DNA from 3 places in the Paenibacillus sp. FSL H7-0350 genome. Region 2 is predicted to be linked to each of the others. Evidence: predicted binding sites of a transcription regulator. Region 2 holds the regulator's gene; each other region holds the start of a gene.
The links. The regulator Rex, encoded in region 2, represses fermentation and respiration genes when NADH is low (regulators of the CRP and FNR family bind a similar motif). The targets are predictions, from matches to a motif close to TTGTGAAATATTTCACAA.
Positions count from the first base shown of each region.

Region 1: the regulator Rex is predicted to act here: its motif matches at 1,657-1,674, upstream of NYE24_RS29440 (flavocytochrome c).
Region 3: the regulator Rex is predicted to act here: its motif matches at 3,057-3,074, upstream of pflB (formate C-acetyltransferase).

Region 1 is NZ_CP151972.1:6,558,572-6,562,773, forward strand. It holds gene NYE24_RS29430 (response regulator) at 206-925, shown strand; gene NYE24_RS29435 (hypothetical protein) at 1,053-1,511, opposite strand; gene NYE24_RS29440 (flavocytochrome c) at 1,696-3,126, shown strand; gene NYE24_RS29445 (FMN-binding protein) at 3,153-3,512, shown strand; gene dcuS (DcuS/MalK family sensor histidine kinase) at 3,703-4,202, shown strand, end outside.
Region 2 is NZ_CP151972.1:1,741,582-1,745,783, reverse strand. It holds gene dinG (ATP-dependent DNA helicase DinG) at 1-956, shown strand, start outside; gene NYE24_RS08150 (redox-sensing transcriptional repressor Rex) at 1,095-1,745, shown strand; gene NYE24_RS08145 (amidohydrolase) at 1,735-3,036, shown strand; gene NYE24_RS08140 (DUF5590 domain-containing protein) at 3,066-3,587, shown strand; gene NYE24_RS08135 (aminoglycoside adenylyltransferase domain-containing protein) at 3,830-4,202, shown strand, end outside.
Region 3 is NZ_CP151972.1:1,982,955-1,987,156, forward strand. It holds gene pflA (pyruvate formate-lyase-activating protein) at 1-586, opposite strand, end outside; gene pflB (formate C-acetyltransferase) at 707-2,968, opposite strand; gene adhE (bifunctional acetaldehyde-CoA/alcohol dehydrogenase) at 3,230-4,202, opposite strand, start outside.

The DNA of each region.
Region 1 (4,202 bases), 2.7 Mb from region 2:
GGAGGGGAATTTTGGAACTGTAGGAGCGGTAGCGACCGCCTTTGTCTGCGGATTTCAACCGTTATAACGGTATAAAATCATGAAATCTGCAGAAGGGCAGCGGCCGGAAGTCCAAAACTTCTCTGGAGTCACTGATAATCCCAAAACATAAAATTCATTAGTTCAATCTATATAGCTGTAATTGCACAAAAGACAAGGAGAACCCATGAACATTAGAGTGTTGATCGTAGAGGATGACCCGATGGTGGCGAAGTTTAACCGGCATTATCTGGAGCAGGTTGCGGGCTTTGAGTATGCGGGCTGGGCGGCGACAGGGGATGAGGCGATGACTATGCTGGAGAAGGAGCAGGTAGATCTGGTGCTGCTGGATATTTATATGCCGCGTGTCAGCGGGCTGCAGCTGCTCTCTGCTCTGCGGGAGCAGGGGAGCAAGGTGGATATCATTGTGATCTCCGCCGCCAGCGACAATGCCAGCATCCGCAAGGCACTGCAGAACGGGGCCGTGGATTATTTGATCAAGCCGTTCGAGTTTGCCCGGTTTCAGGCGGCCTTGTCGGCGTATCGTGAAGATTATAAGCTGATGCACAAGGAGCATCTCAGCCAGGAGCAGCTGGATAAGCTGCTGCGGCATTCGCTCGGGACGGAAGAGGAGCAGTCCGCTGCCTTGCCGCTGCCCAAGGGACTTGCCGAAGGCACACTGGATAGCATCTGGAGCACGATTAACCGGCTGGAGAGCCGGGTGTTCTCCACCGAGGATATCAGCAGCCATGCGCCCATCTCGCGGATCTCGGTCCGCAAATATCTGGCTTTTCTGACGGAGGCAGGCATTCTGGAGATGGAGCTTAGCTACGGGGCAGTAGGCAGGCCGGTGTATATGTATAAGGTGAGACCTGAAGGGCATGAACTTATCCGTAAATATCTATAGGCTTTCTCTATAAAATAAAACGGAGTCACGGTGTCCCGAGGCTGCCTCAGGCGTTCCATGACTCCATATAGCCTTCACATTAGCTGTGAAGGTTATTAAGCTATGCCATACATAAACGTGCGCAGAATCAATCGAAGGCCTGCTGCAGAGCCAGCGGACTGAACTCGTTAATGATTTTGTAGGCTACCAGGTGCGGGTTGTTCATGTCATTGTCGTAGATAATCATGTGATGCTTGCCCTTCAAAATAATGTCGAACCGCTGCTTCCGGTCGGCCTGCACGATGGTCATGTAATAGCTGTACTTGTTGTCAGTGTTGACATTGCGGGCGGATTTCATCAGGCGGACACCAGAGAAATCATCGTAGATCCGCTTAATCGCTTCCGGCTCGGTGAGCACAACATCCTTCTGTTCACCGGGAACAGAAGACAGGCGGGTAATTTCCAGTGCAGCGATATCTTCCAGACGGATGGTTCGGGCAACTACTCTTTTGAATGAAGTATAGCGGCTTGCGGTGTAGCTCATCAGGGAGACACCGGCTGCTGCCAGAACAGCACCGGCCAGCCAATATTTTTCGCTTTTTTCCATAGTTTCTGCTCCTCCTAGTGATACGGTTGTATAAGCTCCAATTATAAATCTATAACCACATTCAAGCAAATTCACTACCTTTATTTACTTTATCATTTCTTTAATTACTAAATATTCTAGTGAGGGCTCCTTCAGGTTATGATGATTGTGAAAATATGCACAATGACAATTGGAGGAGAACAGTATGAATAGAAAGAGATGGGGAAGTCTGCTGGGCAAAGGGTTGCTGCTGGCAAGTCTGGTGGTATTGCCTGCATGTAACAGCACCAAAGGGGAGTCTACGGACATCGTAATTATCGGCGGCGGCGGCGCGGGAATGACTGCTGCCATTGAAGCGCATAATCAGGGAGCTAAGGTGATACTGATCGAAAAAATGCCTATGCTTGGAGGCAATACCGTCCGTGCGGAAGGCGGATTGAATGCGGCAGGAACACCTTATCAGGCAGCGGCTGGCATCAAGGACAGTCCGGAGCTGCATTTCGAGGATACCATGAAGGGCGGCAAGAACCTTAACAACCCGGATCTGGTCAGAACGCTTACGAACGGTGCGGCGGCTTCGGTGGAGTGGCTGAAGGAGAATGGAGCCGAGCTGTCTGAAGTGGGACGCGCAGGCGGGGCAAGCGTGAACCGGATTCACCGTCCGGCAGGCGGGGAAGCGGCAGGGAATTTCATCGTAGTCGCGCTGAAGAAGAAGCTGGAGGAGTACAAGATTGATGTGCGCCTGCGGACGACTGCTGATGAGATCGTTAAGAACAAGGACGGCGTGGTTACCGGGGTGAAGGTGACGGACAAGGATGGCAAGCAGTACACGATTAGTGCGAATTCCGTTATCCTGGCGGCTGGTGGTTTTGGAGCCAACATGGACATGATCAAAGGGTACCAGCCGAAGCTGGAAGGGTTCTCCACGACTAACCACCCGGGCGCAACCGGCGATGGTACAACGATGGCAGAGAAGATCGGCGCCAAGCTGGTAGACATGAAGGAGATTCAGATTCATCCGACCACCATTCCGAATCAAGGCGTGCTGATCACGGAAGGGGTACGCGGAGACGGTGCAATTCTGGTCAATAGCGAAGGCAAGCGATTCACGAATGAACTGCTGACCCGCGATGTCGTGTCCCAGAATATTCTGGCCCAGTCCGGCAAAGTAGCTTACCTGATCTTCAATGATGAGCTGCGTGCGAACCTGAAGGCAACCGAGGTTTACTTTGGAATGGATCTGGTCAAAGAAGCGGCAACTCCTGAAGAATTGGCGGCACAGATTGGTGTAGACGGCAAAGCACTGGCAGATACACTGAATACGTATAATGGCTTCGTTGCTTCCGGTAAGGATACAGAGTTTGAACGGCCGGATCTTGAACTGTCTTTTGAAAAAGGTAAATATTATGCAATTCAGGTAACACCGGGAATCCACCATACCATGGGCGGAGTAGCGATTAACACTCAGGCACAGGTGCTGGATACCAAGGATCAGGTCATTGCCGGACTGTATGCTGCGGGCGAAGTAACCGGCGGGGTACACGGCGCCAACCGTCTGGGCGGGAATGCACTGGCAGACATCACCACCTTCGGCCGGATTGCAGCGGATGAAGCTGTGAAGGCACTTAAGAAATAGAAACTTTCCAGAAGGAGGAATTACTCATGCACAAGTGGACAAAAACGTTGCTGTTCTCTGCCCTTGCGGCTGCAACAGTACTTACGGCAGGATGCTCTTCATCTTCCGGCAAGTATGTAGACGGGACGTATGATGGAACAGGTAAAGGGGTCAAGAGTGATATTAAAGTGGCGGTAGAAATCAAGGATGAGAAGATCGGCGCCATTACCGTAGAGGAGCACAAGGAGACGCAGGCGATGATCGATGCGGCAGTGGAGAATACCATTCCTGAAATTATTGAAAAGCAAACCACAGAAGGCGTAGACGCCCTCTCCGGTGCTTCCGGCTCCAGCGGCGGAATTATTGAAGCGGTGACCCAGGCGCTGGAACAGGCCAAGAAGCAGTAAGCTATCATCCAATTAATAGAGTTGTGAAAAGTTCAGCCCAGCAAGCCCAGCCCTCCTGTCTCCGGCAGAACGGCTGGGCTTGCTTCATTCTTCTATTCCCCAGAAGCGAGCCCCGGGAGCAGCTTTACAAATTCAGGTTCAACTAATATAGTTCGAAGGGAAAAGGACATGAAGGGAGGTCATCACGCAAGTGGCCAGGAAAAAAAGCTACAGTCTGCGCACAATGATCGCCGTTATGGTGTCTGCCGTTGTCCTGCTGGTATTGCTGATTTTATATTTTATTTTCCGCAATCAGATTATTCCGCAGACCCGGCAGGCGCTGGAGGATAAGGCGATTACGATTGCCCGTACCATCGCTCTGATTCCGCTGGTCTCTGAGGGACTCAGTGAGGGCAACAGCAAGGAGATTCAGGACTACACCTCAAGAATCGCCCGCCGCAATGATATTATGTTCGTGGTAGTCACAGATATGAAGGGTATCCGCTATTCCCATCCGGATGCCTCGCTGGTCGGACTGCCCTTTGCGGGAGGAGGCCAAGAGATATCGCTGCGCGGAGGGGAGAGTATCTCCGAAGGGGCCGGCCCGCTCGGCAGATCCCTGCGCGGCTTCGTGCCGGTCTATAACAACCGGGGGCATCAGGTGGGTGTGGTCATTGCCGGTCTGTCCCTGGAGCGGGTTGAGCGGCTGGT
Region 2 (4,202 bases):
GAGAGCAGATCCGCTTCTTCATGAGCCTGAACGATGAGAATATCGTGTATTGGCTGGAGGGAAGCGGTAATTATAAAGGCAAGTCGCTGCAAATGTATGCCGTTCCTGTAGATGTCAGTACCCAGCTCAGGGAGCTGTTCTTCGACAAGAAGAAGAGTATTGTCCTGACCTCGGCCACCTTATCCGTGGATAAGTCCTTCCAGTTCATGATCGATAACCTGGGCCTTGGTGAAGCTGCGGAGCAGGGGCGTCTGATGACAGCGCTGCTTCCGTCGCCGTTTAAATACCGGGAGCAGGCTCTGCTGGTCATTCCCCGCGACTTCCCGAGCGTCAAGGGAAGTATAGGGGATGCCCGTTTTGTGGACACGCTTGTTCATTCCCTCGCCGAGACTGCTGTAACTACACGAGGGCGAATGCTGGTGCTGTTCACCTCCTACAAGATGCTGCGCCAGGTCTATGACCCGCTGAAGGAGGCGCTTGCCTCCCAGGATATCGCGGTGCTCGGACAAGGTGTGGAGGGCGGCAGCCGGAGCAAGCTGATCCGCCGCTTCCAGGACAGCCCGGCTTCGGTCCTGCTCGGTACCAGCAGTTTCTGGGAAGGGGTAGATATTCCGGGAGAAGCATTGACCTGCCTGGCGATTGTCAGACTGCCGTTCCAGCCGCCGAATCACCCGCTGGCAGAAGCGAAGTCGGAGCTGCTTCAGGCACAGAAGAAGAACCCGTTCATGAAGCTGTCCGTGCCGCAGGCAGTCATCCGCTTCAAGCAGGGCTTCGGGCGGCTGGTCCGCACGGCGCAGGACCGGGGCATCGTAATTGTGTACGATACTAGAGTAATTGAATCGCATTACGGAAAGTACTTCCTGTATTCACTCCCCGGTCCCAAGATGGAGCATATGCTCACCGAGCAGATGGTCCCGAGAATTGCCGAATGGCTGGAAGACGGCGGGGTTTCCTAATTCATCTGCTATTGCTATTATTAATAAGTCATGATTAACCTGAAGATCCGTTCCCGCCCTGTCCTGCCGATCCGGCAGGCGGGGGGCACGGTTGCTATAATTGAACGGGTATAACACAACTATTAAGGAGGAGAATACATGAAATCGGATAAAATATCGGAGGCCGTCGTGCGCAGGCTCCCAGTGTACCTGCGTTTCCTGAACGATCTCCAAAAACGTGAAATCTCCACAGTCTCTTCTCAGGAGCTGGGCCAGAAGCTTGATCTGAATCCCGCCCAGATCCGTAAGGATTTGGCTTACTTCGGTGATTTTGGCAGGAAGGGTATCGGCTACGATGTATCCTATCTAATTGAGAAGATTCGCCATATCCTGAAGCTTGACCAGCAAATTAATGTTGCACTGGTTGGAGCCGGTAATCTCGGTCATGCCTTGTCTAACTACAACGCTTACTTGAAGGATACGATGAAGATTACTGCGATCTTCGATGCCTACCCGCCGAAGGTGGGCCAGCAGATCAACTCGCTGGTTGTGCAGCCGATGGAGGAGTTAAGCAGCACAATCCGCTCGCAGGGCATCCGCATCGGGATTATTACCGTACCTGACAGCGAAGCCCAGAATGTAGCTGATATTCTTGTGGACTCCGGCATTGAGGCGATTCTGAACTTCGCACCGGTTATTCTCAGGACGCCTGCCAATATCCGGATTCATGCCGCAGATTTCACCACAGATCTGCAGAGCCTGGCCTATTATTTGCATGATGGAAAGGATGAGGCAGAAGATGAGCAGTAAGATCACGATAATCAAGAACGGGCACTTCCTGGTTCCGGGCAGCGACAAGCCGGTTCTAAGCGGGTATATGACCCTGGAGAATGATCTGATTACTTACATAGGTGAAGCTGAGCCGGTAGTGGAGGATGGCGCTCAGGTCGTAGACGGCAGCCGTCTGCTGTTCATGCCGGGTCTGGTCAATACCCATGGGCATACGGCCATGTCACTGCTGCGCGGATACGGCGACGATATGGTGCTTCAGACTTGGCTGCAGGAGAAGATGTGGCCGATGGAAGAGAAATTCACTGGTGATGATGTATATTGGGGAACCTCGTTGTCCGTACTGGAAATGCTGAAGGGCGGCACAACCACCTTCCTCGATATGTATGATCATATGGACCGGGTAGCGGAAGTAACGGAGCAGTCCGGTATTCGTGCGGTGCTGATGCGCGGCGTAATTGGGCTGTGCCCGGAAGAGGTACAGCAAGCAAAGCTCGCTGAGGCGGTTGCTTTTGCCCGTAACTGGCACTGCAAGGCTGACGGCAGAATTACAACTATGCTCTCACCGCACGCTCCGTACACCTGTCCTCCAGAGTTTTTCATGAAGTTTGTGCAGGCTGCCCATGATCTGGACCTGCCGATGCATACCCATATGTCCGAGACGCGCCATGAAGTGGAGCAGAACGTTGCTGACTACGGCCTTCGTCCGGTCGCACATCTGGAGAAGCTGGGGATGTTCACCCGTCCTTCGCTCATTGCCCACGGGGTTCATCTGAACGATGAAGAGATCGGGATTCTGGCCAGCTATAACGTTGGCGTGTCGCATAACCCCGGCAGTAACCTGAAGCTGGCCAGCGGGGTTGCACGTGTTCCTGAGCTGCTGCGAGCCGGGGTTAAGGTCTCCCTGGGTACAGACGGCGCGGCAAGCAACAACAATCTGGATATGTTCGAAGAGATGAGGCTGGCGGCTCTGATCCACAAGGGCGTAAGCGGTGATCCTACAGCGGTACCGGCTCCTGAAGCGCTACTGATGGCCACGGAATACGGGGCGCAGTCTATTTTCCTAAGCGGGGTAGGCCGGCTTGCAGCAGGAATGAAGGCCGACTTCATCGCGCTTGATATTGACCAGCCGCATTTGCTGCCGCATACCGATCTGCTCTCCCATGCCGTCTATTCGGCAAGTGCCAAGGATGTGGAGCATGTATGGGTGAACGGCCAGCAGGTTGTGAAGCATGGACAATGCCTGACACTGGATGAAGAAGCTATCCGCCGCAAAGCACAGGAGACGTTCGAGAGCCTGCTTAAACGGTAATTCAGGAGAACGGGAAAGGAAGCAGCGTTGTGAAGAAGAAGAGGAGAAAATGGATCTGGCTGGGGCTTACCGTGGTGCTGCTCCTTCTGTTCGGATTAAGCCAGTTCTATGCCTACATTATGAAGGACCAGTGGAACGAGCGGAATGAGGCCAAGGAGCTGGCCCGGACGCGTGCCGGACTAACGGAGGTAACCAAGGCTCAGAAATCCGTCTGGAATGAGAATGAGATCTACTGGGTGCTAACCGGCAAAAATGAAGCCGGGATCGATCTGATGGTGTGGGTCCGTTTCACCTTGGAGGGCAAGCCTGCCGGAGGCGACAACGACCTGTATGCTGAAGAGCTGAGCAAAGGCACTTCCGAAGAGAAAATGCGCGGAATCATAGCCGATCAGTTACCGGACGTGAAGATCGAACGGCTGCTGCCCGGTGTATATAACGGGGAATATGCCTGGCAGCTATTTTACAAAAAAGACGGGCGATTCTATTACAACTTCTACCGCTTCAAGGATGGCAGCGCCATCGGTGAGGGGTACAGTTTGCCCAACCGTTAAGCTAAGCGCTCAGCAGAATAACATGCGGGGGAACAGATTATCTGTTCTTCCGTTTTTTTGTATCCATCATGTCGAAAATAATCTGGAACTGTTCTGGGACTGGTGGCAGACGGGGAACTGTGGCTTAATGGAGATATATGGTTTGAGATACATCGATTAATATACTTGAATTGATATACTGATTGTATTCCTCGAATGCTATCGCCAACCTGCATATATGTCTCTCAAGGAGGATGATGAAATTGGAAGTTTTAGCATATTTGGATCAGGCGGTGGATTTGTTTAAGGAAGAGCTGGGGGATAATCTGTCGGGGATTTATCTGCACGGTTCCCTGGCCATGGGCTGTTTTCAACCGGATTCAAGCGATATTGATCTGCTCATTGTCGTAGAGGACAAGCTACCCGCAGAGGTCAGTCATAGCCTTGCCGGTCGTATCGTAGCCTTTCATGACAGTCTGCCGAATAAGCGCGGAATTGAACTGTCTATCGTCCTGAAGACATACCTGCATAACTTTGTGTATCCTACGCCATTTGAATTTCACTTTTCAGAAGCTCATTTAGAGCGGTATAGAACCGATAAGAATTATCTGTGCGGCGGCTTTGAGGATGCTGATC
Region 3 (4,202 bases), 240 kb from region 2:
CAAACTTCTCCACTCCATTTAAGGTGCCAATGAACCGGCCGAGATTCTGTAAATCCTCTTCTTTATTATGAATGCCGGGAACATAAACATGGCGAATCCACATTTTACGGTTATTATCAGATAACCAGCGGGCCAGCTTCAAAGTACGGTCGTTGGACTTGCCGGTCAGTTTGATGTGCGCTTCATCATCAATATGCTTCAGATCCAAGAGCACCAAGTCGGTAACATCCAGCAGATCGCTGATTTTCGATCCATCATTATAGCCGTTAGTATCAAGCGTGGTATGCAGATTCCAGCGTTTCTTCACCTCGGTGAACAGTTGCTTCACGAATTGCGCCTGGAGGGTTGGTTCACCGCCGGATACGGTTAGCCCGCCGCCGGACGATTTATAATAATTCAGGTAAGGCTCAATTTCCGCCAGCACTTCCTCGACGGTCATTTCCTTGCCTTCATTCAATTCCCATGTATCCGGGTTGTGGCAATACTGACACTTGAGCAGGCAGCCCTGCATAAAAAGCACGAAGCGGATACCCGGGCCATCCACCGTACCAAACGTTTCCAAAGAGTGGATATGTCCTTTAAGCATGAGATGTCATCCTTTCAAAAAAACTTAAAATTTTAACCACTTTCAGACAAGAGTGTACCGCCCTCTTGCAAGGGCGGCAGCTCTTAATTCATTTCAGTTCTTGTAGAACAAGAATGCATCTTACATGGAATCGTGGAATGTACGGTTGATAACATCCATCTGTTGTTCACGGGTCAGCTTGATGAAGTTAACAGCATAGCCGGATACGCGAATGGTCAACTGTGGATAGTTCTCTGGGTGATCCATAGCGTCGAGCAGCTGCTCACGGTTAAATACGTTAACGTTCAAGTGCTGAGCGTTATTGTGGAAGTATCCGTCCATCATGAAGACCAGGTTGGACTTACGGGAATCTTCGTCTTTACCCAGTGCCTTAGGAACGATAGAGAAGGTATTCGAGATACCATCCTGTGCATCGGAGTAAGGAAGTTTGGCAACAGAGTTCAGGGATGCCAGGGCACCCTTCTTGTCGCGTCCGTGCATTGGGTTAGCACCAGGAGCGAATGGTTCGCCTTTTTTACGTCCGTCAGGAGTAGTACCAGTCTTTTTACCATATACAACGTTCGAAGTGATAGTCAGTACCGATTGAGTCGGCACAGCGTCACGATACGTTTTGTTTTTGCGGATCATCGACATGAAGGTTTCAACCAGTTCAACTGCGATGCCGTCAACAGCGTCGTCGTTGTTACCGTAGCAAGGGAATTCACCCTCAGTTTCAAAGTCGATAGCAATGCCTTCTTCGTTACGGATTGGCTTAACCTTAGCGTATTTGATTGCACTCAGGGAGTCAGCAGCAACGGACAGTCCGGCGATACCGCAAGCCATCGTACGCAGAATGTCGCGGTCATGCAGCGCCATTTCGATACGTTCGTAGGAATATTTGTCATGCATATAGTGAATGATGTTCAGCGTGTTGACATAAGTCTTAGCGAGCCATTCCATCATTGGTTTGAAGCGTTTCATTACTTCGTTGTAATCCAGATATTCAGAAGTGATCGCAGGATATTCAGGACCTACCTGAGCACCGGATTTCTCATCTTTACCACCATTGATTGCATACAGCAGAGCCTTAGCCAGGTTGGCACGGGCACCGAAGAACTGCATTTGCTTACCGATACGCATTGGGGATACGCAGCAGGCAATTGCATAATCTTCACCCCAGTATGGACGCATTACATCATCGTTCTCATATTGGATGGCGCTGGTTTCAATAGATACCTTGGCACAATATTTTTTGAAGCCTTCAGGAAGCTTCTCGGACCACAGTACAGTCAGGTTTGGTTCTGGTGCTGGTCCCAGATTGTACAGGGTATGCAGGAAGCGGAAGCTGTTCTTGGTTACGCGAGTTGTACCGTCTTCGGCCATACCACCGATGGATTCTGTCACCCAAGTAGGGTCACCGGAGAACAGGTCGTTATAGTCAGGCGTACGCAGGAATTTCACAATACGCAGCTTCATTACGAAATGGTCAACGATTTCTTGTGCTTGCTCTTCAGTCAGAGTACCTTCTTCAACGTCGCGTTGAACATAGATGTCAAGGAAGGAAGATACGCGTCCCAAGGACATTGCCGCACCATTCTGTTCTTTAACAGCTGCCAGATAACCGAAGTATACCCATTGTGTAGCTTCTTTGAAGTTGACAGCCGGTTTGGAGATGTCCATACCATGAGCTGCAGCCATTTGTTTCAGTTCGCCCAGAGCACGCATTTGCTCGGACAGCTCTTCACGCAGACGGATAACATCTTCTGTCATGGAGTCTACTTCGAGTTCAGCCAGTTGCTGCTTCTTGTCTTTAATCAGGAAATCAATACCATACAGAGCAATACGGCGATAGTCGCCGATGATACGTCCGCGGCCATAAGCATCAGGAAGACCTGTGATTACGCCGGATTTACGCACAGCTCTCATATCTGGTGTATATGCATCAAATACGCCTTGGTTATGCGTTTTGCGGATGTTCGTGAACATGTCAACGATATTCTGCGGAAGCTCGAAGCCGTAAGCCTTAGTAGCATCGATCATCATCTTGATACCGCCGAACGGTTGGATGGAACGTCTGAAAGGCGCATCAGTCTGAACGCCGACAATCTGTTCCTTGTCCTTGTCAATGTAACCAGGAGCATGGGAAGTGATAGTGGAGACAGTATCGAGGGAAACGTCCCATACGCCGCCTCTTTCTCTTTCTTCCTTACTCAGCTGGGAGATAATCTTCCACAGTTCAGTAGTATTGCTGGTAGGACCTACGAGGAAATCTTCATTTCCTTCATAAGGCTTGATGTTCTTGGCAATAAAGTTATTAACGTCAACTTTCTTGGACCATGTGCCTTTTGTGAAATTTCTCCAGCCAGACTTAACCTCTTGTACTTCTTTTTCAATCACCGACATGCTAAATCCCTCCATTTATATTTAGTATATTTGTAGAGATCGCGGGCTTGAAGGTTAATCCCGTGTCTCGTGATCCCATGAGCTATGGTTGTTATAAAATTCACAATCGCATCTTCATAACCGGGACCGTTGTTTATATAAACATTTTAGTTTATTTTCTGAAAAAGGACTGTGACAAATATCACTCTTTCGGTGATATTTGTCACTTCCATCCAGTCCCATATTAACCTTTAACCTTATTCTTTGTCAGGCAACCGTTAATTAATTATCGAATTTGCCGTAGAATGCGTTGCGGTAAACATCAGCAAGCTCGGATACCAGCGGCATTTTAGGGTTGGCAGTTGTACATTGGTCTTCAAATGCACGGTCAGCCAGATAGTCTACACGGGATTCGAAGTCCTTAGGATCGAAACCAAGAGCCGAGAAGGATTCTTCGATGCCAAGTTTTTTGTTCATGTCGCGGATCGCATTGATCAGGCTGGTTACGCCTTCTTCGGTAGTGCGTGCTGGCAATCCCAGAATACGGGCAATTTCAGCATACCGTTCGTCAGCTACAAAGTGCGAATATTTAGGGAACGAAGCGAACTTCGTAGGCTTCTTGGCATTGTAACGGATAACATGCGGCATCAGGATTGCATTGGTGCGGCCATGCGCGGTGTGGTACTGTCCGCCCCATTTGTGCGCCAAGCTGTGGTTAATCCCCAGGAATGCATTGGCAAAGGCCATACCGGCAAGTGTCGATGCGTTGTGCATTTTCTCACGGGCCAGTTTGTCGCCTTGCAGTGCGGATTTCTCCAGCCACTGGAATACCAGCTGAATAGCTTTGATTGCCAGACCATCGGAATAGTCACTGGCCATTACAGATACATAAGCTTCGATTGCATGTGTCAATACGTCCATACCTGTATCGGCAACTGCTGTTCTTGGCAAGCTGTATACAAACTCAGGATCGATAATAGCTACGTCTGGAGTCAGCTCATAGTCAGCCAGCGGATACTTAGTATTATTACCCGTTGTCTTATCTGTGATAACTGCGAACGAGGTTACTTCGGAACCTGTACCGGAAGTTGTAGGAATCGCAACGAATTTCGCTTTGTTGCCGAGCTTAGGGAATTTGTATACCCGTTTGCGGATATCCATGAACTTCTGCTTCAGGCCGTTGAAGTCTGCATCCGGATGTTCATAGAACAGCCACATTCCTTTGGCAGCATCCATAGGGGAACCGCCGCCGAGT